DNA from 3 places in the Gordonia aurantiaca genome. Region 2 is predicted to be linked to each of the others. Evidence: predicted binding sites of a transcription regulator. Region 2 holds the regulator's gene; each other region holds the start of a gene.
The links. Region 2 encodes LexA, which represses DNA repair genes until DNA is damaged. Its sites were predicted from a motif close to CGAACANNTGTTCG; they were not measured.

Region 1 (7,613 bases), on a different contig from region 2:
GGTCGTCGCCGACCAGCACGGTGCCCAGTCCCGGGGTGATGCCGGCTTCCTTCAGCTTCTGCACCCGTTCGGTGAGATCGGCGAAGATCTCGTCGCGCGTCGTCTTGCCATCCAGTCGTATCGCGGTCACGAGGGACATTCTTCCATTGCGGCGGACGAGCCCGTGAGCGCACTAGTCTCGGTGTGGTGACAGCAGCCCTCACCGATCTCCGACGAGCCGCCGCCACGATCTCCCCGCACCTGCGGCGCACCCCCATCCTGCGTACCTCGATCGACACCGTCGACGGCCCTCGTGAAGTGGTCTTCAAGCTCGAATATCTCCAGCTGGGAGGGTGCTTCAAGGTCCGCGGAAGCCTGTGGGCGACACTGCACGCGCGGTCGCGCGGCGACCTGACCGACGCCGGCGTCCTCGTCGCGTCGGGCGGCAACGCCGCGATCGGCGCCGCCTGGGCCGCCCGGATCGCCGGTGTGCCGTGCACCGTGGTCGTCCCGGAGAACGCACCCCCGGTGAAGGTCGAGACGTTGCGCGGCCTCGGCGCGGACGTGCGCCTCGTCGGGCAGCGCTACCAGGACGCGGCCGACGCGGCGGTCGGCCTCGCGGAGTCGACGGGTGCGCTGTTGCTGCACGCCTACGACCTGCCCGACGTCGTCACGGGTGCGGGCACGATCGGCCTGGAGATCGCCGAGGACGTGCCCGGCCCGCTGACCACGGTCGCCTGCGTCGGCGGCGGCGGACTCCTCGCCGGTCTGGCGGCCGCACTCAGTCCCGGTGACCGGTTGGTCGGCGCCGAGCCGGTCGGGGCGTCGTGCCTGAATCAGGCGCTCGCCGCGGGTGTACCGGTGACCGTCGATCTCGACTCGGTCGCGGTCGACTCGCTCGGCGCCACCCGGGTCGGCGACATCTGCTGGAAGACCGTGTCGCAGAACCCCGCCGTCGACGCCGTCACGGTGACCGATGCCGACCTCGTCGCGGCCCGGCGGATGCTGTGGGAGTCCCACCGCGTCCTCGTCGAACACGGCACCGCGGCCGCCCTCGCCGCGGTGACCACCGGAGCGGTTCGGCCACCCGAGGATTCGACGCTGTGCGTGGTGCTGTGCGGGGCGAACACCGGGTTCGGGGTGTAGCGGTCGGCGTTGCGCCGCGTCGTCGCCCGCGTTCCGGAACACGACCGCCACCCGGATGTCGCGGCCCGTCGGCCGGTGGATCTCGGCCGGTGGATCTCGGCCGGTGGATATCGACCGGGTGGATGTGCGCGCGTGCGGCCTCGTCACCGCCGGGCGTCGTCGGAGCCTGCCCCCTCGAGCCCTGCCCCCTCGAGCCCTGCCCCTTCGAACACCGCGTCATCCCCAGCCCCGCCCGACGACTACGCTGGCCACATCATGTTCCGGATCATGTTCTTCCAGCCCTGCATCCCGCCGAACACCGGCAACGCGATCCGGCTGGCCGCCAACACCGGGTGCGAACTGCATCTCATCGAACCGCTCGGGTTCTCCATGTCCGACGCACAGGTCAAGCGTGCGGGGCTCGACTACCACGAGATGGCCACCGTCACGGTGCATCCCAACCTGGTGACCGCCTGGCACGAACTGAAGCCGGAGCGTGTGTTCGCGTTCACCGCGCATGCCGAGCGCTTTCACACCGACGTCGAGTACCGCCCCGGCGACGTGTTGCTGTTCGGTCCCGAACCGACGGGGCTGCCCGACGAGGTGCTCGCCGAGCCGGAGATCACCGAGAAGCTCCGCATCCCGATGCTCGCGGGGCGTCGATCCCACAATCTGGCGAACTCCGCCAGCATCGTGGTCTACGAGGCCTGGCGGCAGAACGGATTCGCGGGCGCGGTCTGAGCGCTACCCCACCCGATACCGCTTGGTCCGGGCGGTCGCACCGCCGATCAGTGCGACCTTGCTCTTGGGTACGCCGAGGTGCTTGGCGAGCAGTTCGGCCACGGCCTTGTTGGCGCGTCCCTCGATGGCGGGCTCACGGACGTAGATGGTGATGGCACCGTCCTCGCCGGTCTCCACCAGCGGCCCCTTGCTGCTCTTCGGTTTGACGGTGACCACGACCTGTTCGGACATGACTCCTGCGATTCGTTGACGACTCGGACACGACACGTGTGGGGCTATTGCCAGTCCCTGGATCTCGTCCCCACCCGAAGATCCATGCGCTGCAGCCGATCTGCGACGACGGTGACTGCCCCCTCGGCATTCTGAACCCGGCCGCGCACCAGCAACGCCGGTGCGGTCTGTGCCAGTACACGGTACCGCGCCCACAGACCGACCGAGCACACCACGTTGACCATCCCGGTCTCGTCCTCGAGGTTGATGAAGGTCACCCCCGAGGCCGTCGCCGGGCGCTGCCGGTGTGTCACCGCACCGCCGACCAGCACCCGCGCGCCGTCGGGTACCTCCAGCAGCCGGTCCGCGGGCACCACGCCCATCGCGTCCAGCCGCGGACGCAGGAACTGCGTCGGATACGACTTCGGGGTGATGCCGGTGGCCCAGGCGTCGGTGGCGGCCAGTTCGATGTCGGACAGCCCGGGCAGGGTGGGCGTCGCGGTCGCGGGACGCAGCTCGAGCTGGTCGTCGCGGACGGTGGCGGCGGCGCCGGCCTCCCACAACGCCTGACGCCGGCTGAGGCCGAAGCAGTCGAAGGCGCCCGCCCCGGCGAGTCCCTCGAGTTCCTTCGCGGTCAGCCCGGCGCGCCGGGAGACGTCGGTGATGTCGGTGTACGGACCGTCGGCACGGGCATCGACGATGCGCTGCGCCACGTCCTCGCCGACACCGCGCACCTCGTCGAGCCCCAGCCGGACGTCGAGGCCCTCGTTCTCCAGGGTGGCGTGGGCCAGGGAGAGGTTGATGTCGGGCCGGTGGACGGCCACTCCGTGCCGGCGGGCGTCGGCGACCAGTGTCTGCGGCGAGTAGAAACCCATCGGCTGTGCCCTCAGCAACGCCGCACAGAACGCGGCCGGGTGGTGCAGCTTGAACCACGACGAGTAGAAGACGAGCGACGCGAAGCTCTGCGAATGGCTCTCCGGGAAGCCGAAGTTCGCGAAGGCGGCCATCTTCTCGAAGATCCGGTCGGCGGTGTCCCCGGTGATGCCGTGCAGCCGTTCCATGCCCTCGTAGAACCGCTTGCGCAGCCGCTCCATCTTCTCCGGCGACCGCTTGGAGCCCATCGCCCGCCGCAACTGGTCGGCCTCCGAGGCGTCGAATCCGGCGACGTCGACGGCCAGCTGCATCAGCTGTTCCTGGAACAGCGGCACACCCAGGGTGCGTTCGAGGGCCTTGGCCATCGACGGGTGTTCGACTGTGGGCGGCTCCTGGCCGTTGCGCCGCTTGATGTAGGGGTGCACCGATCCACCCTGGATGGGGCCGGGCCGGATCAGCGCGACCTCGACGACCAGGTCGTAGAAGCACCGGGGTTTCAGCCGCGGCAGGGTCGCCATCTGCGCCCGCGACTCCACCTGGAACACGCCGATGGAGTCGGCGCGGCACAGCATCTCGTAGACCGCCGGCTCGGAGAGGTCCAGGGCGGCCAGGTCCACCTCGATGCCCTTGTGCTCGGCGACCAGGTCGATCGCATAGTGCAACGCCGACAGCATGCCGAGCCCGAGGAGGTCGAACTTCACCAGGCCGATGGCCGCGCAGTCGTCCTTGTCCCACTGCAGCACACTGCGATTCTCCATCCGCGCCCACTCGGTGGGACAGACGTCCGCGATGGGCCGGTCGCAGATCACCATGCCCCCGGAGTGGATGCCCAGATGGCGTGGCATGCCGAGTATCTCGCCGGCGAGTTCGGCGACGTCGTCGGGTGCGGTGTCGGGTGCGCGGGACCAGGCGTCCTGCTGCCCGGGCGCATATCCGAGCGCCCGCGCCATGTCACGGATGGCCGAGCGGCCGCGGTAGGTGATGACGTTGGCGACCTGCGCGCTGCGGTCCCGTCCGTAGCGGCGGTAGACGTACTGGATCGCCTCCTCGCGACGATCGGATTCGATGTCCACGTCGATGTCGGGCGGGCCGTCGCGCTCGGGGGCGAGGAACCGCTCGAACAGCAACTGGTTGGCGACCGGGTCGACGTTGGTGATGCCCAGCGCGTAGCAGACCGCGGAGTTGGCCGCGCTCCCCCGGCCCTGGCACAGGATGTCGTTGGCCTTGCAGAAGTCGACGATGTCGGCGACGACGAGGAAGTACCCGGGGAACGAGAGCGCCTCGATGATGGCGAGCTCGTGTTCGATCTGCCGGTAGGCCTGCGGATGTTCGGCCGGGGTGCCGTAGCGGCGACGGGCGCGGGTCATGGTCAGTTCCCGCAGCCAGCTGGCCTCGGTGTGCCCCTCCGGGACGTCGAACGGCGGCAGTTCCGGTGCGATGAGGCCCAGCCGGAAGGCACAGTCCGACGCGATGTCGACGGCGTTGTCGATCGCGTCGAGGTGCGCGGGCATCAGCCGGGCCATCTCGTCGCCGCTGCGCAGGTGCGCCCCGGCGACCCCGGGCATCCAACCGGCGATGGTCTCGATGTCGGTGCGCGCCCGCACCGCGGCCATCGCCATCGCGAGCCGACGCCGCCCGGGTCCGGCGAAATGCGCCCCGGTGGTGGCGACGGTCGGGACCCCGGCGCGGGCGGCGAGGTCGGCGAGCACCGCGTTGCGCTCGTCGTCGTCGGGCAGCCCCTGCGCGGTGAGCTCGCACACGACGTTGTCGCGGCCGTAGGTCTCGAGCATCTCCCGCAGCGCACGCTCCGCGGCCGCCACCCCGCCGCGGTCGAGAGCACGCCGGACCGCACCCTTGCGGCAACCGGTGAGGATCAGCCAGTGTCCGCCACCGGCCCCGGCGAGGGCGGCGCGGTCGTAGCGCAGCACCCCCTTCTCCCCTGCGACCATGTGCGCGTCGGCGATGGTGCGCGACAGGCGCCGGTAGCCCTCGCCGTCGCGGGCGAGGACCAGCAGGTGTTCGCCGGGCGGGTCGTTGTATCCGGTCCGGGCGACGTCGGGTTCCAGCGACAGCTCCGCGCCGAAGACGGTGGGCATCCCGAATTCCCTTGCCGCCTCGGCGAATCGGACGATGCCGTAGAAACCGTCGTGGTCGGTGATCGCCAGCGCCTCCAGACCGAGCCGCTGGGCCTCCTCCACCATCTCCTCCGGCATCGACGCACCGTCGAGAAAGCTGTAGGAGCTGTGCGCGTGCAGTTCGGCGTAGGCCACCGACGACGAGCCGCGCGAGATGTCGGCGGCCTGGTAGGCGCCGCGCTTGCGCGACCACGCCGGGCTGTCGCTGCCGTCGCCCGGAAACATCGCGTGGTCGCTGTCGTCGGGGCCGAACGCCGTCCCCGGCCGACCACCGTCGGGCGCCCGGCCGGAGAGCACCCGCTCCATCTCCGACCACGTCGGAGGCCCCTGATCCCAGCCCACACCGACAGTCTATCGAACATGGGTTCGAATGGATATTCCTCACCTGAACCCATTGCAATGGCCCGAGTTAGGTGTCACTCTGAGTACCAGACAGATTCCATCTCCTTCGGGGGGAGGGGACATCGAGCGGGACCTGGCGCCAGCGCATCACGATGGGATCATCATGACCAGCTACTTCATCACCGGAGGCAGCGGATTCATCGGTCGGCGTGTCATCGAGCGTCTTCTGACCGTCGACCCCGATGCGACCGTCCACGCCCTCGTGCGCGAGTCGTCGCGGTCCGCCTTCACCGCCATGCTCGACGAACTCGGCGCGGGTGAGCGCGTGACACCCGTCGTCGGCGACCTGACCAGTCCGGGCCTCGGCATCGACCCGGCCGGGCTGCCCGACATCGACCACGTCGTCCACCTCGCCGCAATCTACGACATGGCCGCCGACGCCGAGTCGCAGCGAGCGGCCAACGTGCTCGGCACCTCGCGGGTCGCCGACTTCGCGATCGCCCGCGACGCACTCATGCACCATGTGTCGTCGATCGCAGTGGCCGGCGATCACCGCGGACGCTTCACCGAGGCCGATTTCGAGGTCGGACAGGGTTTTCCGACGGCGTATCACCGCACGAAGTTCGAGGCCGAACGCGTCGTGCGCGAACGCGAGGGGCTGCGATGGCGGGTGTACCGGCCGTCGATCGTGGTCGGCGACTCGCGCACCGGCGAGATGGACAAAATCGACGGGCCCTACTACTTCTTCGGGCACCTGGCGATGCTCGGCCGGTTGCCGCGGGCGCTGCGCCTGCCCATGCCCGACCTCGGCACGCTCAACATGGTGCCCGTCGACTACGTCGCCGCGGCCATGGTGGCGCTGATCGCGGTGGAGCCGGAGCGCAGCGGCCTGGTGTTCCATCTCGGTGACAGCCGGTCGCTGACGACCACCGAGATGTACAACGCGCTCGCCCCGGCGTTCAACGCACCCAAGGGTTTCGACGCGGTACCGCACCGTATCGTCGAACCGGTGCTGAACCTGTCCGGGATGGGTGTGGCCAAGGTGGGACGGGACCTGGTCGCCGCGCAGCAGGGCATCCCGGCGGCGGTGCTCGACGCGGTGTCGTTGCCGGTGGAGTTCTCCTCCGACCACACCATCGCCGTCCTCCACGACCACGGCATCAGCGTGCCCGATTTCGCCGAATACGCACCGCGGCTGTGGCATTACTGGGCCCGCCATCTCGACCGGTCCCGCAACCGGCGCCGCGATCCGCGAGGGCCGCTGGTGGGCAAGAACATCCTCATCACGGGCGGGTCGAGCGGTATCGGCAAGGCGACCGCCCGCATGTGCGTCGCCCGCGGCGCCAACGTGATCATCGTGGCCCGCTCCGCCGACGAACTCGATTCCGCGGTGGACGAATTGAACTCGACGACCAGCAAGAAGGGCATCCCACCCGGCCGCGCGTTCGCCCATCAGTGCGACATCACCGATCCCGAATCGGTCAACGCGCTGGTCAAGTCGGTGCTCGCCGAACATGGGCACGTGGACGTGCTGGTGAACAACGCCGGCCGGTCCATCCGCCGCGCCACGGTCAACTCGGTGGAACGCGCCCACGACTATCACCGGGTCATGGCGGTGAACTACTTCGGCGCGGTGAACCTCGTCCTGGGCCTGTTGCCACACATGATCGCGCGGCAGTCCGGCCACATCGTGAACGTCACCTCGATCGCGGTGCAGTCGCGTGGCCCGCGGTTCGGCGCGTACGCCGCGTCGAAGGCCGCCCTGGAAGCGTTCAGCGACGTGACCGGCACCGAGACCGTGTCCGATCACGTCACGTTCAGTAATGTGCGCCTGCCGCTGGTGAAGACACGGATGATCGAGCCGACCGAGGCGTATCGGGATCAACCCGGCACCTGGGACGTCGACAAGGCCGCGGCGCGCGTGCTGCATGCGATCATCCACCGGCCCAAACGGGTCGGTTCGACGCTGGGCACGATCGCCGAGCTCGGTCATCGCCTGACCCCGGACCTGACCACCCGCATCCTGCACCAGGAGTATCTGCTGTTCGGCGAATCGGCCGCAGCGATGGGGCGCCGGCGATCAGGTGGTCCCGACGCGTGATCGACACCCCGTACCTGGAGGTCGACGTCGACCGCCTGGACCGCAACCTGACCAACCTCGCCGAGGCCGCGCGACGCATCGGCGTCGACGTCCGGCCGCACGCCAAG
Region 2 (7,613 bases):
GTGACGCGGTCGGCTATTCGGTGCGGTTCACCGACCGGTCCGGCGCCGACACACTCGTGCGCGTCATGACCGACGGCATCCTGCTGCGCGAGATCGCCACCGACCCGATGCTGCGCCGTTACGACACCCTCATCATCGACGAGGCGCACGAGCGCAGCCTGAACATCGACTTCATCCTCGGCTACCTGCGCCGCCTGCTGCCGCAGCGCCCGGACCTCAAGGTGATCATCACCTCGGCGACCATCGAACCCGCCCGGTTCGCACGGCATTTCAGCACGCCGGAGAGTTCGGTGCCGGTCATCGAGGTGTCCGGGCGCACCTACCCGGTGGAGATCCGCTACCGGCCGCTCAGCCTGTCCGAACGCCCCGACGCGGGCGACGACGACGGCGGCGGCGAGCACGCCGACCTCGACCAGATCCAGGGCATCGACGCCGCCATCGACGAGCTGTGGGCGCACGAGCGCGGCGACATCCTGGTGTTCCTGCCCACCGAACGCGACATCCGCGAGACCGCCGACGCCCTCAAGCGCCGCACGATGGGCGGTCGCCGGGGCGGCGCCGAGATCGTGCCGCTGTATGCGCGCCTGTCGATCGCCGACCAGCAGAAGGTGTTCGCACCGTCGGACGGACGGCGGATCGTGCTGGCCACCAACGTCGCCGAGACGTCGGTCACCGTGCCCGGCATCCGCTACGTCATCGACACCGGGACCGCGCGCATCAGCCGGTATTCGATGCGCACCAAGGTCAACCGCCTTCCCATCGAACCGATCTCGCAGGCCAGCGCCCGCCAGCGAGCCGGCCGATGCGGCCGCGTGGCGCCCGGTGTGTGCATCCGGCTCTACAGCGAGGCCGATTTCGAGTCGCGCCCGGCCTTCACCGACCCGGAGATCCTGCGCACCAACCTCGCCGCCGTCATCCTGCAGATGACCGCGCTGAGGCTCGGTGAGATCGCGGACTTCCCGTTCGTGCAGGCGCCCGACGAACGCGCCATCCGCGACGGCATGGCGGTGCTGACCGAACTCGGTGCCATCACCCCGGGCCGCGATGGCGCTCCCCCACGCCTCACCGCGATCGGCCGCACGATGTCGCGCATCCCGGTCGATCCGCGCATCGCCCGCATGCTCATCGAGGGACGCGAGAACGGTTGTCTCGACCATCTTCTCGTCATCGCGTCGGCGATGAGCCTGCCCGACCCGCGCGAGCGTCCCGCCGATCATCGCGAGGCCGCCGACGCCCTGCACCGCCGCTTCGACGTCCCGGCGTCGGACTTCCTGAGCTACATCGAATTGTGGCGCTACCTCGGCGAGAAGCGGAGAGAACTGTCCAACAACCAGTTCCGCAAGCTCTGCGAGCGCGAGTTCCTGCACTACCTGCGCCTCCGGGAGTGGCAGGACCTGCACCGCCAGCTGACCGACATCGTCAGGGATCTCGACTGGCAGGTCGGCCGGCCCGGCGACGAACTCGGAGAGGTCGATCCCGACGCCGTGCATCGCGCCATCTTGTCGGGCCTGCTGTCGAACATCGCGGCCCGCAACACCGAGGGTCGCGAGTACACCGGCCCGCGCAACACGACGCTGATGATCTTCCCGGCCTCGCCGCTGTCGAAGAAGCCGCCGGCGTTCATCATGGCCGCCGAGATCCTCGAGACGTCACGGCTGTTCGCGCACACCGTGGCCGGGATCGATCCGCTGTGGGCCGAGAAGCTCGCCGGCGACCTGGTCAAACGCACCTACAGCGAACCCCACTGGTCTTCCAAGCGCGGCGCCGCGATGGCGTACGAACGCGTCACACTCTACGGGGTGACGCTCGTCGCGCGCCGGCGCGTCGACTACGGCCCGGTCGACCCGGTGGTCGCGCGCGAGCTGTTCATCCGGCACGCGCTCGTCGAGGGCGACTGGAAGACGAATCATCCGTTCTTCCAACGCAACCGCGCCCTCCTCGAAGCCGCGTCGGACATCGAGAACCGCACCCGCACCCGCGGCCTCGTCATCACCGAGGACCAGCTCTTCGAGTTCTACGACAAGCGCATCGGCCCCGAGGTCACCTCCACCCGCCACTTCGACACCTGGTGGAAGAAGGCCCGTCGTAAGAACCCCGCGCTACTCGACCTCACCCCGGAGGACGTGGCGTCGACCACCGCGGTCGCACCCACCGACTACCCGGGCGCATGGCAACAGGGTGACACGCGCCTCGAGCTGCGCTACCGCTTCGAGCCGGGCGCGCCCGACGACGGCGTCACCGTCGTCATCCCGCAGGCCCTGCTCCCCCACATCCGGCCTGCCGGATTCGACTGGTCGGTGCCCGGCATGCGGTCGGAGCTGGCGACGGCACTGGTGAAATCGCTGCCCAAGCGGCTGCGCAAGTCGATGTCGCCGGCGCAGCAGTTCGCCGACCTCGCGCTCGGCCGCCTCACGCCGCGCAGCGAACCACTCGTCGTCGGGCTGGCGCGCGAGCTGTCGGCGATCACCGGGATGGCGGTCACCCCGGCCGATTTCGACACCGACCGCATCCCGACCCATCTGCGCATGCATTTCGCCGTCGTCGACGCCCGCGGGACCATCGTCGCCCGGTCCGATTCGCTCGCCGAACTGCAACGCTCGACCAGGTCCGCCGCCCCCAAGACGGTGAAGAAGACGCTCTACCGCGAATGGACCGCCGACGGCATCGGCACGTTGCCGGTGGCGCGGACCGTCGACGTCGCCGGGCAGAAACTCACCCGGTACCCGGCCATCGACGCCGTCACCGACGACACCGGCCGTTCCCGCGGTGTCGTCGTGGTGGATGCCGCATCCGAGCAGACGCGGGAGCGGTTGCTGCGCAGGGGAATCGTCGCGCTGCTCGACCTCGCCGTCCCGCCGTTGCAGCGCCGTATCGCCGGGTCGCTGGCGGCCACCGACCGGCTCGCGCTCAGCCAGAGCCCGTATCCCGACCTCGACGCGCTGCTCGCCGATTGCACGCGACGCTCGATCCGGGACACCGTCGAGGAGCTCGATGCCGCCACGATCACCGGAGTCCGTTCACCGGAGGCATTCCGGGCGCTCGCCGAGCGTGTCCGACCCCGCATCGCCGAGGCGGCGCCCGCATATTTCGATCTGGCGGTGGAGATCCTGCGTCATGTCGCGCCAGTGCGGGCGGCGATCGACCGGCATGCCGGTTCGGTCGCGGCCGACGACGTCGCCGAACAACTCGACAATCTGGTGTTCGACGGGTTTGTGGTCGCCACCCCGCGCAGGCATCTGCAGCACGTGCCGCGCTATCTGGCGGCGGCGCAGGCGCGTCTCGAGGCGCTGCCGGCGGCCGCGGCGCGTGATCAGGCGGGTGTGGCCGTGGTGGACCGCGTCACCGAACGCTGGGCGCAGCGGCTCGCGCAGGTCCCCGAGCATCGTCGGGACCTCGTCAACGAGGAGGCCCAGTGGCTCGTGGAGGAGCTCCGGGTGGGATTGTTCGCCGAGCGACTCGGCACCGCCTACCCGGTGTCGGAGAAGCGGGTCCTACGAACTCTGGACCGACTCGGCTGATTCCCTGGCGGCCTCGCCGACCGCCTTGGCCGCGCGCAGCTCGTCGATCTCGCGCTGGAAGTCCTCGATCGAGTCGAAGGACCGGTACACCGAGGCGAAGCGAAGGTAGGCGACCTCGTCGAGATCGCGGAGGGGACCGAGGATCGCGAGGCCGACCTCGTTGCTGGGGATCTCGGCCGAACCGCTGGCACGGACCGTGTCCTCGACCTGCTGCGCGAGTTGTGCCAGTGCGTCCTCGGCGACGTCGCGTCCCTGGCAGGCGCGCCGCACTCCGCGCATGACCTTCTCGCGGCTGAACGGCTCGGTGACGCCGTTGCGCTTGACGACGGCGAGCACCGCGCTCTCCACGGTCGAGAAGCGGCGACCGCATGCGACGCAGGAGCGACGCCGGCGAATGGCCTGTCCCTCGTCAGCGACACGTGAGTCGATGACCTTGGTGTCGTCGTTCTTGCAGAAGGGGCAGCGCATCGTATCCTCACGCGGGTCGCGGGATCTCTCCGCACGGACGGTCGCCGCGCCGGGCCGTGTCTCGGCCGATCCCAGTGACATCGAGGATACCGCCGGGCCTATGAGTACCTGGGGGCCAGGAGTGGCTGACCGACCCGCAGACCAGTCGACGGCAGGTCGTTCAGTCGGACGATGTCCTCGACGACGGCCTCGCGGGGCAGGTCGGGCGCGACGCGGGCGGCGATGGTGTTCAGCGAGTCACCCGAGCGGACGTGGACGACCTCGGTGCCCACCGTCGGCGGGGTGACCGAGGCGGCGTAGTTCTGGCCGACGACCGACAGGACCCACACCGAAAGGGCAAGGCCCACGCCGGCGAGGATCGCCGCCGCGGTGCGGCGGCGACGCCGGATCGTGGATGCCGGGGCGACCTCGACGCGGGGCGCGGCGAGGGGCCCCCGACCGCGGGTGCCGACCGGCGACGCGCAGCGGGTCGAGGAGATCCGCGGGCCGTACGCCGCCGACTCAGGCAGCGGACGGTTGTCGACGGGCCGGTTGTCGCCCGGACGGCGATGGGGATTCGCCCGCCGGGGCGGGACGGACTGACGATCAGGAGCGATCCGCACGGGGTCGACACGCCTCGGGTCGACACGCCTCGGGTCGATGAGAGTCGCGGTGCGCATGGTGCCCTCCGGTTGGTCGGTCGAACGCGATGTTCGAGCCCGAACGCCGGTGTTCGAACATCGATCATCTGTTCGATGAACTGATGTTCGATTTCTACCACGCGCCCCCGACAATGTCTCGCGACACGTCGAACAAATGTTTGATGCTGTCGGTTTCGTGGGCTACGCTCGACCTCGGTCAAGCCATCTACCAGCACGTTCGGAATCGAGAGGAACCCGACCATGAGCGACGACGGCGGAAAGCGCACTCCACCGCGGGGCGCCGACGACCCCGTCCGCCCCGAGGACATCGCGGCGGCAGAGGCCTCCCTCACGCCGCGGCAGCGGGGTGTGCTCGAGGTGATCCGCAAGTCGGTGCGCGAGCGTGGCTACCCACCGAGCATCCGGGAGATCGGCGACGCGGTCGGCCTCACGTCCACCTCGTCGGTGGCGCATCAGCTGCGCACCCTCGAGCGCAAGGGGCTCCTCAAGCGCGACGCCAACCGCCCGCGCGCGGTGAACATCGCCCCGAACGAGCCGCCGACGCCGACGTCGCCGACCGGCGAGCCGCTCCCCGAGCCCACCTTCGTGCCGGTCCTCGGCCGGATCGCCGCCGGCGGCCCGATCCTCGCCGAGGAGGCCGTCGAGGACGTGTTCCCACTCCCCCGTGAGCTCGTCGGCGAGGGCTCGCTGTTCCTGCTGAAGGTCGTCGGCGAGTCGATGATCGACGCGGCGATCTGCGATGGCGACTGGGTCGTGGTCCGTCAGCAGAACGTGGCCGACAACGGCGACATCGTGGCCGCGATGATCGACGGCGAGGCCACGGTCAAGACGTTCAAGCGCCAGAAGGGTCATGTGTGGCTGATGCCGCACAACGAGTTGTTCGACCCGATCCCCGGTGACGACGCCGTCATCCTGGGCAAGGTCGTCACCGTCATCCGGCGGATCTGACACCCTCGGGTTCACTTCCGAGCACCGCGGCGGCCGCCGCGCGGGCCGCAGCCGGATCGGTGGTGGCCAGCGCAGCGGCCGCCGCGTTCTCACATGCGGTGAGAGTGACCTCGCCGAGTGCGGCGCCGACGGCCGCGGACGCGGCCGGGGCACTCGACAGCGAGGTGACGCCGAGACCCACCAGGACGCACGCCAGAGCCGGGTCGGCCGCCGCCTCGCCGCAGACGCCCACCGGTTTACCCAGGGCGCGACCGGCTTTCGCGACCGCCGCGACGAGGTGCAGTACCGCGGGTTGCCACGGGTCGGTGAGGGCGGAGAGGTCGGCCGACATCCGGTCGGCGGCCATCGTGTACTGCGTGAGGTCATTGGTGCCGATCGACACGAAGTCGACCTCGGCGAGGATCGCGGGCGCGAGGATCGCCGCGGCGGGCACCTCGACCATGACCCCGGCGACGAGGTCGCGCGCGCGTACCCGCGCCGCGAAGGCCGCGGCCTCGGCCGGCGAGGCGATCATCGGCGCCATCACCCACGGCCGGCTCCCGGTCTCCCGCGCCGCCTGTGCTATCGCGTCGAGCTGGCGTTCACGGATCTCCGGGTGCGCCAACGCGATCCGATCACCGCGCACACCGAGGGCCGGGTTGGCCTCGTCCGGGTGGTCGACGAACCGCAGCGGCTTGTCCGAGCCTGCGTCGAGGGTGCGCACGACCACCTTCCGGCCGGCGAACGCGTCGAAGACCTCGCGGTAGATGGCGGCCTGGTCGTCGACCGACGGCTCGTCGGCGCGTCCGAGAAAGGCTAGTTCGGTGCGGAACAGGCCCACCCCTTCGACGGGATGCGCCGTCGCGGCGCGGGCCGACGCGCCGTCTGCGACGTTGGCCAGGACGGCGACCTCGACGCCGTCGGCGGTGCGGCCGGGTCCGGTCCAGCCCGCGATCCGCGCGGCGCGACGTCGATGTGCCGTGACCCTCTCCTGCGCCTCCGCGGCGTCGGGGGCGACGACGACCTCTCCCGCGGTCCCGTCGACGAGAACCGGTGTGCCCACGTCGATCGCGCCGAGTCCGGGCACGGCGACGACACACGGGATCCCGAGCTGGCGCGCGATGATCGCGGTGTGACTGGTGGGGCCGCCGAGACGGGTCACCAGCGCGATGGTCGTGGCGGGGTCGAGACCCGCGGTGTCGGCGGGCGCGAGATCATCGGCGAGCAGCACCGACGGGACGTCCGGCGTCGGGACGCCGGGCTCCGGCAGGCCGAGAAGTTCGGCGACGACGCGGTCGCGGACGTCGTTGAGGTCGGTGACGCGTTCGGCCATCAGGCCGCCCATCCTGCTGAACACCGCGGCGAACTGTTCGGTTGCGGCCGCGGCCGCCGCCGGTGCGCTCACCCCCTTCTCGACGAGCTTCGTCGCCGCACCGACCCAGCCGCGGTCCTCTGCGAGCGCTGCCGTCGCGGCGAGCACCTCGGCGGCCGCGCCGGTGTTCTGTGACGCCCGGTCACGCAGGCGTGCGGCCACGACAGCTGCGGCGCGGGCGAACCGTTTGACCTCGTCCGCTCGACGATCCTCCGGCACCTCGCTGGTCGAACCGAGCGCCTCGGCGGAGTGATCGGGCCGCACCCCCGGCCAGAGCGCGGGGCCGTAGGCCACGCCACCGACGACCGGGGTGCCTGTCAGCGTCTGCGTCATGTGACCACGCTTACAAAAACGCCTTGACTTGTCAACACAAACAAGCGTAAACAGAATCACATCAACACCGAAACCAACACGATCCCACATCAGATCGGAGCAGCGTGTACGCCGAGGAGAGACAACAGGCCATCGCCGACGAGGTTCGCGTCGCGGGCCGGGCATCGGTGGCCGAGCTCGCCGCGAAGTTCGATGTGACCAGCGAGACCGTTCGTCGCGACCTCGCGGTTCTCGAGAAGGCGGGACACGTGCAGCGCGTGCACGGCGGGGCCGTCCGCCCCGAGGTGATGCGTGTCGTCGCAGAACTCGGCGTCGCCGAGCGGGAGACCGCCCAGACCGAGGAGAAGGCCGCGA
Region 3 (7,613 bases), on a different contig from region 2:
TCGCGCCTCGGCTGCGGCACTGCAGTCCAAGCGCGACATGATCACCGCCGCCCTCCGCGACGCCGGTTTCGGGGTACACCGCAGCGAGGCAACGTATTTCGTGTGCGCCGACCCGCGACCACTCGGCTTCGACGACGGCATCGACTTCTGCCGGTCACTGCCCGAGCGCATCGGCGTCGCGGCGGTCCCGGTGAGCGTCTTCGCCGACGACGTCGAGCCGTGGCATCACATGGTGCGGTTCGCGTTCTCCAAGCGCGACGAGGTCATCGCCGAGGCCGCGGAGCGACTGCGCCGATTGTAGACCCGAAAAACGTTGGGGCAGTTCGATCCGCACAACGCGCCGAACTGCCCCGACGCCGAATTCGGGATCAGCGCAACGCCGGCACCACGGCCTTCTCGAACAACTCAAGATCCTCTTGATCGTGTGCGATGTTCGGGAAGTAGAAGATGCCATAGGCCATCCCGTCGTCCTTCAGGCGCTTCAGGTTCCCCGCGACCTTCTCCGGGGTCCCGACCGCCGGCATCCCACGGAACGCGCCCATGGTTCCCGACGCCGCGTCGGCGCCGACGATCCTCGCGATCCGCAACTCCAGGTCGTCAAGCTTGCGTTCCACCTCGGCCTCGGTCTCGGCGAGGATGACGTTGTAGTTGGCCGACCGGACGATCGACTCGAAGTCACGACCGAGATCCTTGCAATGCCCCTGCAGGACAGCGGATTTGTGCGCGAATCCCTCGGGCGTGCCGTCGAAGTTGGTGTAGTCGGCGTACTTCGCGGCGATGCGCAGCGTCTTCTTCTCACCACCTCCGGCGATCCACAGCGGCAGCCTACCCGCGGTCGGCTGCGGTCGGCAGATCGCGCCGTCGACGGTGTAGTGCTTGCCGGAGAAGGTGGCGCGGCCGGTCTCCCACGCCTGCTTCATGATCTGCACGCCCTCGTCGAGACGGGCAAGACGCTCACCGGCGGAGGGGAATCCGTAGCCGTAGGCACGCCACTCGTGCTCGTACCAACCGCCGCCGATCCCCATCTGGACGCGACCACCGGAGATGAGGTCCGCGGTCGCGGCGACCTTCGCCAGGTACATCGGGTTGCGGTAGCTCATCGCGGTGCACATCTGTCCGATGTCGACACGCTCGGTGGTCGCGGCGAGCGCCGCGACGAGCGTCCACGCTTCGTGGGTCGCCTCGTCGGTCGGCAGCGGCACCGTGTGGAAGTGGTCGTAGACCCAGATGGAGTCCCAGCCGCCCGATTCCGCGCGCTCGGCCACCGACGACATCACCTCCCACTGGTCGGTGGGGTCGATACCCACGAGGTCAAGTCGCCAGCCCTGGGGGATGAAGAGTCCGAATCGCATGGCGTCGAACCTACTCCGCGAACCGCACGGTTCCCCGGATGGGAACCGCCCGCCATCTCATCACCCGAGCCCCCGCGAGATCGCGGGTTCGCACGGATTCGATAGCTCCAGCCAGCGCTTCTGTGCCTGAACCCGCGATTCTTGGAAACCCTCACACCGCCCCGACCTGCACCCACACGGTCGTTGCAACATTTACAAGCAGTCCGGACTGTTTGTGTGTTAGCCTGCTCACTGTGACCGAGCCCACCACCCCCACGCCGGGTCGGCGCACCCAGGCCGAACGCACCGCGGCGACCCGCGCACGGGTCCTCGACGCCGCGGTCGAGGCGCTGGTCGAGGTCGGCTACGCCGGCACCACGACCCAAGAGGTCAACCGGCGGGCCGGGGTCTCACGCGGGGCGCTGCTACACCACTTCCCCACCCGGGAGTCCCTGGTCGTCGCGGCCGTCGGGCACCTCGTCGACCGACGCCTCGAAGAGGTCCTGTCGCGCCCCCGCAGCGACGACGACGGCCTCGAGATCCTCATCGAGTCGTTCAGCGGGCCGCTGTTCGACGCCGCGCTGGAGCTCTGGGTCGCCGCCCGCACCGACGTCAACCTGCGGACCGCACTCATCCCGCTCGAACAGAAGGTCTCCGACGCCCTGGCGATCGGCTGCGCCGAACTGTTCGGCGACCGCTACACGCCCGAAGAGGTCGAACTGTCCATCGAACTCGCCCGCGGTCTCGCGGTGTCGCGCATCCTGCGCTCCCCCGAGGCCGACCGCGCACTCATCGATCGTCTCCTGCCCGTATGGAAGGACCTGTTGAACCATGACTGACATCCGCACAGCCCTGCCCGACCGCGTCGACGTCCTCGTCGTCGGCGTCGGCTTCGGCGGCCTCGCCGCACTGCACCGCCTGCGCAAGGACCATCCGGACCTGCAGACCCTTGCCATCGAGCGCGCCGACGGCCCCGGCGGCGTGTGGCGGGAGAACGACTACCCGGGCGCCGCGTGTGACGTCCCGACCTCGCTCTACTCACTGTCGTTCGCGCCGAACCCGGACTGGTCGCACACCTACGGCCGACGCCATGAGATCCACGACTACCTGCGTTCCGTCGCCGCCGACTACGAGGACCAGATCCGCTACAACACCGCGCTGACCGTCGCCCGCTGGGACGGCGCTGCGCAGGAGTGGGTCGTCGACACCACCGACGGACCGATCCGCTGCCGGTTCCTGGTCGCCGCCCCCGGTGCGCTGTCGGAGCCGGGCGTCCCGGACGTGCCCGGCGCCGATGCGTTCACCGGCAAGGTGTTCCACTCCGCACAGTGGGATCACACCCACGACCTGCGCGGACGCAAGGTCGCGATCGTCGGTACCGGCGCTTCGGCGATCCAGATCGTGCCCGAGATCGTCGACTCCGTCGGCCATCTCACCGTCTTCCAGCGCACCCCCGCGTGGGTGGTGCCGCGTCTCGACCGCAACATCGGGCCGCTGGAACGCGCCGTCTACCGCCGTGTGCCCGCCGTGCACCGGGCGGTCCGCAAGATGGTGTGGGCCTACCGCGAGTTCTACGTGCTGATGATGGCGCGCAACCCGAAGCTGCTCCCCATCGCGAAGACCATGGCGCTGGCCCAGCTCCGGGTGCAGGTCCGCGACCGCAGGCTGCGTCGCAGGCTCACTCCGTCCTACGAAATCGGCTGCAAGCGAATCCTGCTGACCAACAAGTGGTTCCCGGCACTGCAGAGGCCCAACGTGACCGTCACCGGCGCGTTGTCGAGGCTCACCGAGACCGGCGTCGTCGACGCCGAGGGCCGCGAGCACGAGGTCGACACCGTCATCTTCGCGACCGGCTTCACACCCACCGAGCCGCCCATCGCCAAGGCCGTGACGGGACGGGACGGCCGCACGCTCGCGCAGACGTGGGAGGGCTCGCCGCAGGCGTACCGAGGCGTCGAGGTGCACGGTTTCCCGAACATGTTCTTCCTGTACGGCCCCAACACCAACCTGGGCCACAGCTCGATCGTCCTGATGCTCGAACCACAGGCCTACTACATGTCCAAGGCGATCTCCGAGCTCAAGCGCACCGGCCGCAGCGTCCTCGAGGTCACCCAGGACGCGCAGGACCGCTACAACGCCGAGCTCGACCCGGAACTCGCTCGCACCGTGTGGAATTCGGGTGGATGCTCGAGCTGGTACCTCGACTCGACGGGCCGCAACTCGGTGATGTGGCCGAAGTACACCAGCGACTTCCGTCGCATGATGTCGACGTTCGTGGTCGCCGACCATCGCTTCGACGACGCGATCCCGGCCGAGGTCGCCGCCGAGACCACGTCCGACACCGCTGACTCCGACGCCACCGAGGGGACTCTCGCCCAGTGACCAGGACCGAACACTACGACGCCATCGTCATCGGCTCCGGTTTCGGCGGTTCGGTCTCCGCGCTGCGCCTCACCGAGAAGGGCTACCGTGTCGCGGTGCTCGAGTCGGGCCGCCGCTTCGCCGACGACCAGCTGCCGAAAACCAGCTGGCGCCTTCGCGATTACGTGTGGGCGCCGGCACTCGGCCTGTTCGGCGTGCAACGCATGCACCTGCTGCGTGACGTCCTCGTCATGGCGGGTGCGGGCGTCGGCGGCGGGTCGCTGAACTACGCGAACACGCTGTACCGGCCGCTGCCGGCGTTCTTCGACGACCCGCACTGGGGCCGGATCACCGACTGGGCGTCGGAACTCGATCCCTACTACGACCAGGCGTCGCGCATGCTCGGCGTGACCACCTACCCGCGGATGACACCCGCCGACAAGGTGATCCGCAAGATCGCCGAGGACATGGGCGCGGGCGACACGTTCGTCCACACCCCGGTCGGCGTGTTCTTCGGCGAACCGGGCAAGACCGTCGACGACCCGTTCTTCGGCGGGGTCGGACCGGCCCGCACCGGTTGCACCGACTGCGGCGCCTGCATGACCGGTTGCCGCGTCGGCGCGAAGAACACCCTGGTGAAGAATTACCTGTACCTGGCCGAACAGGCCGGGGCCGACGTCATCCCGATGACCACCGTCGACACGGTCCGCCCGCGGTCGGAGGGCGGGTACGTCGTGGAGTCGCATCGGACCGGTCGACGCTGGTCGCGGCGCGGGCGCCGCGTGTTCACCGCCGATCACGTGGTGTTCGCCGCCGGCACCTACGGAACCAACAAGCTCCTGCTCGACATGCAGCAGAAGGGGCACCTTCCCGGTCTGTCCTCTCGGCTCGGGAAGGTGGTCCGCACCAATTCCGAGGCGGTACTCGCCGCGACGGCCCGCGACCGGAAGGTCGACTACACCGAGGGCGTCGCGATCACCTCGTCGTTTCATCCCAACGACCACACGCACATCGAGCCGGTCCGATATGGCAAGGGCTCCAACCTCATCGGCCTGCTGCAGGCCATGCTCATCGACGGCGACGGCACACTGCCGCGCCCGGTGAAGGCGTTGATCGAGGCGTTCCGGCATCCGGTGGTGACCTTGCGTAGTCTCTGGGTGGGCAACTGGTCGGAGCGCACCATCATCGCGCTGGTGATGCAGACCGCAGACAACTCGCTCGAGTTGTTCTCCCGCCGTGGCCGTTTCGGTCCGATGCTACGGAGCAGGCAGGGCGCCGGCGATCCCCCGCCGACCTGGATCCCGGAGGGCCACGAGGCGGTTCGACGCATCGCCGACGAGATCGACGGTGATCCGGGCGGTTCGTTCGTCGACTGGCTGAACATCCCGATGACCGCTCACTTCCTCGGTGGCTGTTCGATCGGCAACTCCGCAGAGGACGGGGTGATCGACCCGTACCACCGCGTGTTCAACCACCCGGGACTGCACGTCGTCGACGGATCGGCGGTGTCGGCGAACCTGGGCGTGAACCCGTCGCTGACGATCACCGCCCAAGCCGAGCGCGCGATGGCGATGTGGCCGAACGCCGGTGAGGCCGATCCGCGTCCGGCGCTCGGCGAGCCGTACCGCCCGGTCGCCCCGGTTCCGCCGGTGCGCCCGACGGTCCCCGACCACGCACCGGCCGCGCTGCGGTTGCCGATCGAGCCGATCTCGAACGCCGGCTAGGGATTTCGTAGAAAACAACGGGACATGGCGTCCGCATCTTCTACGTCTTGCCGGCCTACCACACCCCCGGCGGCCTCAATTGGATACTGATGCGCGCACCCGCCGCGCGCACCTTCGGGACCGCGTGCTCCCAGGTGCGCTGGCAGCTGCCGCCCATCACCAGCAGGTCACCGGACGACAGGGTGAACTTCAGCGATCTCCCGCCGCCCCGTGGTCGCAGCAGCAGCGGCCGCGGGGCGCCGAGGGAGATGATCGCGACCATGGTGTCGTGGGTGGCCGACCGACCGATGCGGTCCCCGTGCCAGGCCACCGAGTCGTTGCCGTCGCGATAGAGGCTGATCCCCGCGGTCGCGAAGCCCTCGGGCAGCTCCGCTTGGTAGTGCGCGCTCAACGCCGACCTCATCTCGGTGATCAGCGTGTCCGGGAGCCGGTCGTCGGCCTGGTAGATCGACACCAGCCGCGGCACGTCGACGACCCGGTCGTACATCTGCCGCCGCTCGGCCCGCCACGGCACTGTCTTCCGTAGCCGTTCGAACAACTCGTCGGACCCGCTGATCCACCCGGGACACAGGTCCACCCACGCGCCGTCGGTGAGCGGACGACGCGTCATCGTGGCCAGGTCACCGAGTGTCGGCTCGACGTCGACCTCGGCGAACAGCGATCCCTGGATACCGATGGACATGCCGCCACCATACACGCTTTGTCGAACACACTTTCGAGCAATTCGGAGGGCGGCCGACGCTGTGTGCCGTGCCCGTTAGGATGGCTGACCATGCACCCTGTCGTCGTGGCGCGCCCCGCGCCGGCATCCGCGCGTGACGCCGTGCGGCCCGCCGACGACCCGACGATCCGGGCCGCACGATGACCGAATCCGACCGTCAGACACGCATCAAAGAGGGCCGTCCCGACATCCTGACGTGGTGTCTCGTCGTGCCGTTGATGATCATCCCGATGCGGGAGATCGTCAACGGCAGTACCGACGTGATGATCTGGATCCCGGTGATCGCCGCCGGCGCGGCCGCGATCATCCAGGTGGCGCTGGTGATCCGACGCCGCCGCGACAGCGACGCGAATCCGGACTGACCAGGGCTACTCCCCGCCCAGGTGTCCGCTCAACCGACGGTGCCGCTGTGCGCTCACGTCGTCGAGCCCGACGATCGTCACCTGTTTGCCCCTCGCCTCGTATTTGGTGGTGATGGCGTCGAGCGTCGCGACCGACGACGCGTCCCAGATGTGCGAGTCGCCCAGGTCGATGACGACGCGCGGTTCGTCGACGGTGTAGTCGAACTGGTAGACGAGGTCGTTGCTCGACGCAAAGAACAGCTCACCGGTCACCTTGTAGACACGGATGCCGGGCTCGCCGGGCACCTCGACCACCCCGGTCAGGTGCGCCACCCGCCGCGCGAACAGCACCGACGCGGTCAGCACGCCGACGACGACGCCGTAGGCCAGATTCGACGTCGCCACGGTCACCGCGACCGTCACCAGCATCACCGCGGTCTCCGACTTCGGCATGCGGCGCAATGTCTTCGGGGCGATCGAATGCCAGTCGAAGGTCCCGACCGACACCATGATCATCACCGCGACCAGCGCGGCCATCGGGATCTTCGCGACCAGATCCCCGAGCCCCACGCAGAGCACCAGCAACAGCGCGCCGGCGAGGAACGTCGAGATCCGCGTGCGCGCACGCGATTGATTGACGTTGATCATCGTCTGTCCGATCATCGCGCAACCGCCCATGCCACCGAACAGGCCGGTGACGACGTTGGCGACTCCCTGCCCGACGGCTTCCCGGGACTTGTCGGAGTGGGTGTCGGTGATGTCGTCGACGAGTTTCGCGGTCATCAGCGACTCCATCAACCCGACGAGTGCGAGGCCCAGCGCATAGGGTGCGATGACGGTCAAGGTGTCCCACGTGAACGGCACGTCGGGGATCATCAGCGACGGCAGGCTGTCCGGGAGTTCGCCCTCGTCACCGACGTTCGGGACATCGAGGCTCGCGGCCAGGGTGACCGCGGTGAGCGCGACGATCGCCACCAGCGGCGCCGGCACGGCGGTGGTCAGCCGCGGGAACAGCACGATGACGGCGATCGCGGCGGCCACCATCGGGTACACCAGCCACGGCACCCCGATCAGGTGCGGTACCTGCGCCCAGAAGATGAGGATCGCCAGGGCGTTGACGAAGCCGACCATCACG

Region 1: a site for LexA is predicted at 5,419-5,432, ahead of ABFT43_RS10365 (error-prone DNA polymerase). Genes of this name have one in related genera too.
Region 3: a site for LexA is predicted at 6,121-6,134, ahead of ABFT43_RS03885 (alpha-ketoglutarate-dependent dioxygenase AlkB). Genes of this name have one in related genera too.

What each region holds. Positions count from the first base shown of each region.
Region 1 covers NZ_JBDUUF010000004.1:191,744-199,356, forward strand. The annotation lists gene ABFT43_RS10345 (bifunctional methylenetetrahydrofolate dehydrogenase/methenyltetrahydrofolate cyclohydrolase) at 1-130, opposite strand, end outside; gene ABFT43_RS10350 (serine/threonine dehydratase) at 187-1,125, shown strand; gene ABFT43_RS10355 (tRNA (cytidine(34)-2'-O)-methyltransferase) at 1,381-1,845, shown strand; gene ABFT43_RS10360 (DUF167 domain-containing protein) at 1,849-2,076, opposite strand; gene ABFT43_RS10365 (error-prone DNA polymerase) at 2,121-5,405, opposite strand; gene ABFT43_RS10370 (SDR family oxidoreductase) at 5,569-7,506, shown strand; gene ABFT43_RS10375 (alanine racemase) at 7,503-7,613, shown strand, end outside.
Region 2 covers NZ_JBDUUF010000005.1:203,806-211,418, forward strand. The annotation lists gene hrpA (ATP-dependent RNA helicase HrpA) at 1-3,518, shown strand, start outside; gene nrdR (transcriptional regulator NrdR) at 3,492-3,986, opposite strand; gene ABFT43_RS12235 (LysM peptidoglycan-binding domain-containing protein) at 4,085-4,645, opposite strand; gene lexA (transcriptional repressor LexA) at 4,868-5,575, shown strand; gene ABFT43_RS12245 (putative PEP-binding protein) at 5,559-7,259, opposite strand; gene ABFT43_RS12250 (DeoR/GlpR family DNA-binding transcription regulator) at 7,364-7,613, shown strand, end outside.
Region 3 covers NZ_JBDUUF010000001.1:851,635-859,247, reverse strand. The annotation lists gene ABFT43_RS03910 (pyridoxal phosphate-dependent aminotransferase) at 1-301, shown strand, start outside; gene ABFT43_RS03905 (LLM class F420-dependent oxidoreductase) at 369-1,352, opposite strand; gene ABFT43_RS03900 (TetR/AcrR family transcriptional regulator) at 1,586-2,170, shown strand; gene ABFT43_RS03895 (flavin-containing monooxygenase) at 2,163-3,713, shown strand; gene ABFT43_RS03890 (GMC family oxidoreductase) at 3,710-5,416, shown strand; gene ABFT43_RS03885 (alpha-ketoglutarate-dependent dioxygenase AlkB) at 5,472-6,098, opposite strand; gene ABFT43_RS03880 (hypothetical protein) at 6,278-6,499, shown strand; gene ABFT43_RS03875 (SulP family inorganic anion transporter) at 6,506-7,613, opposite strand, start outside.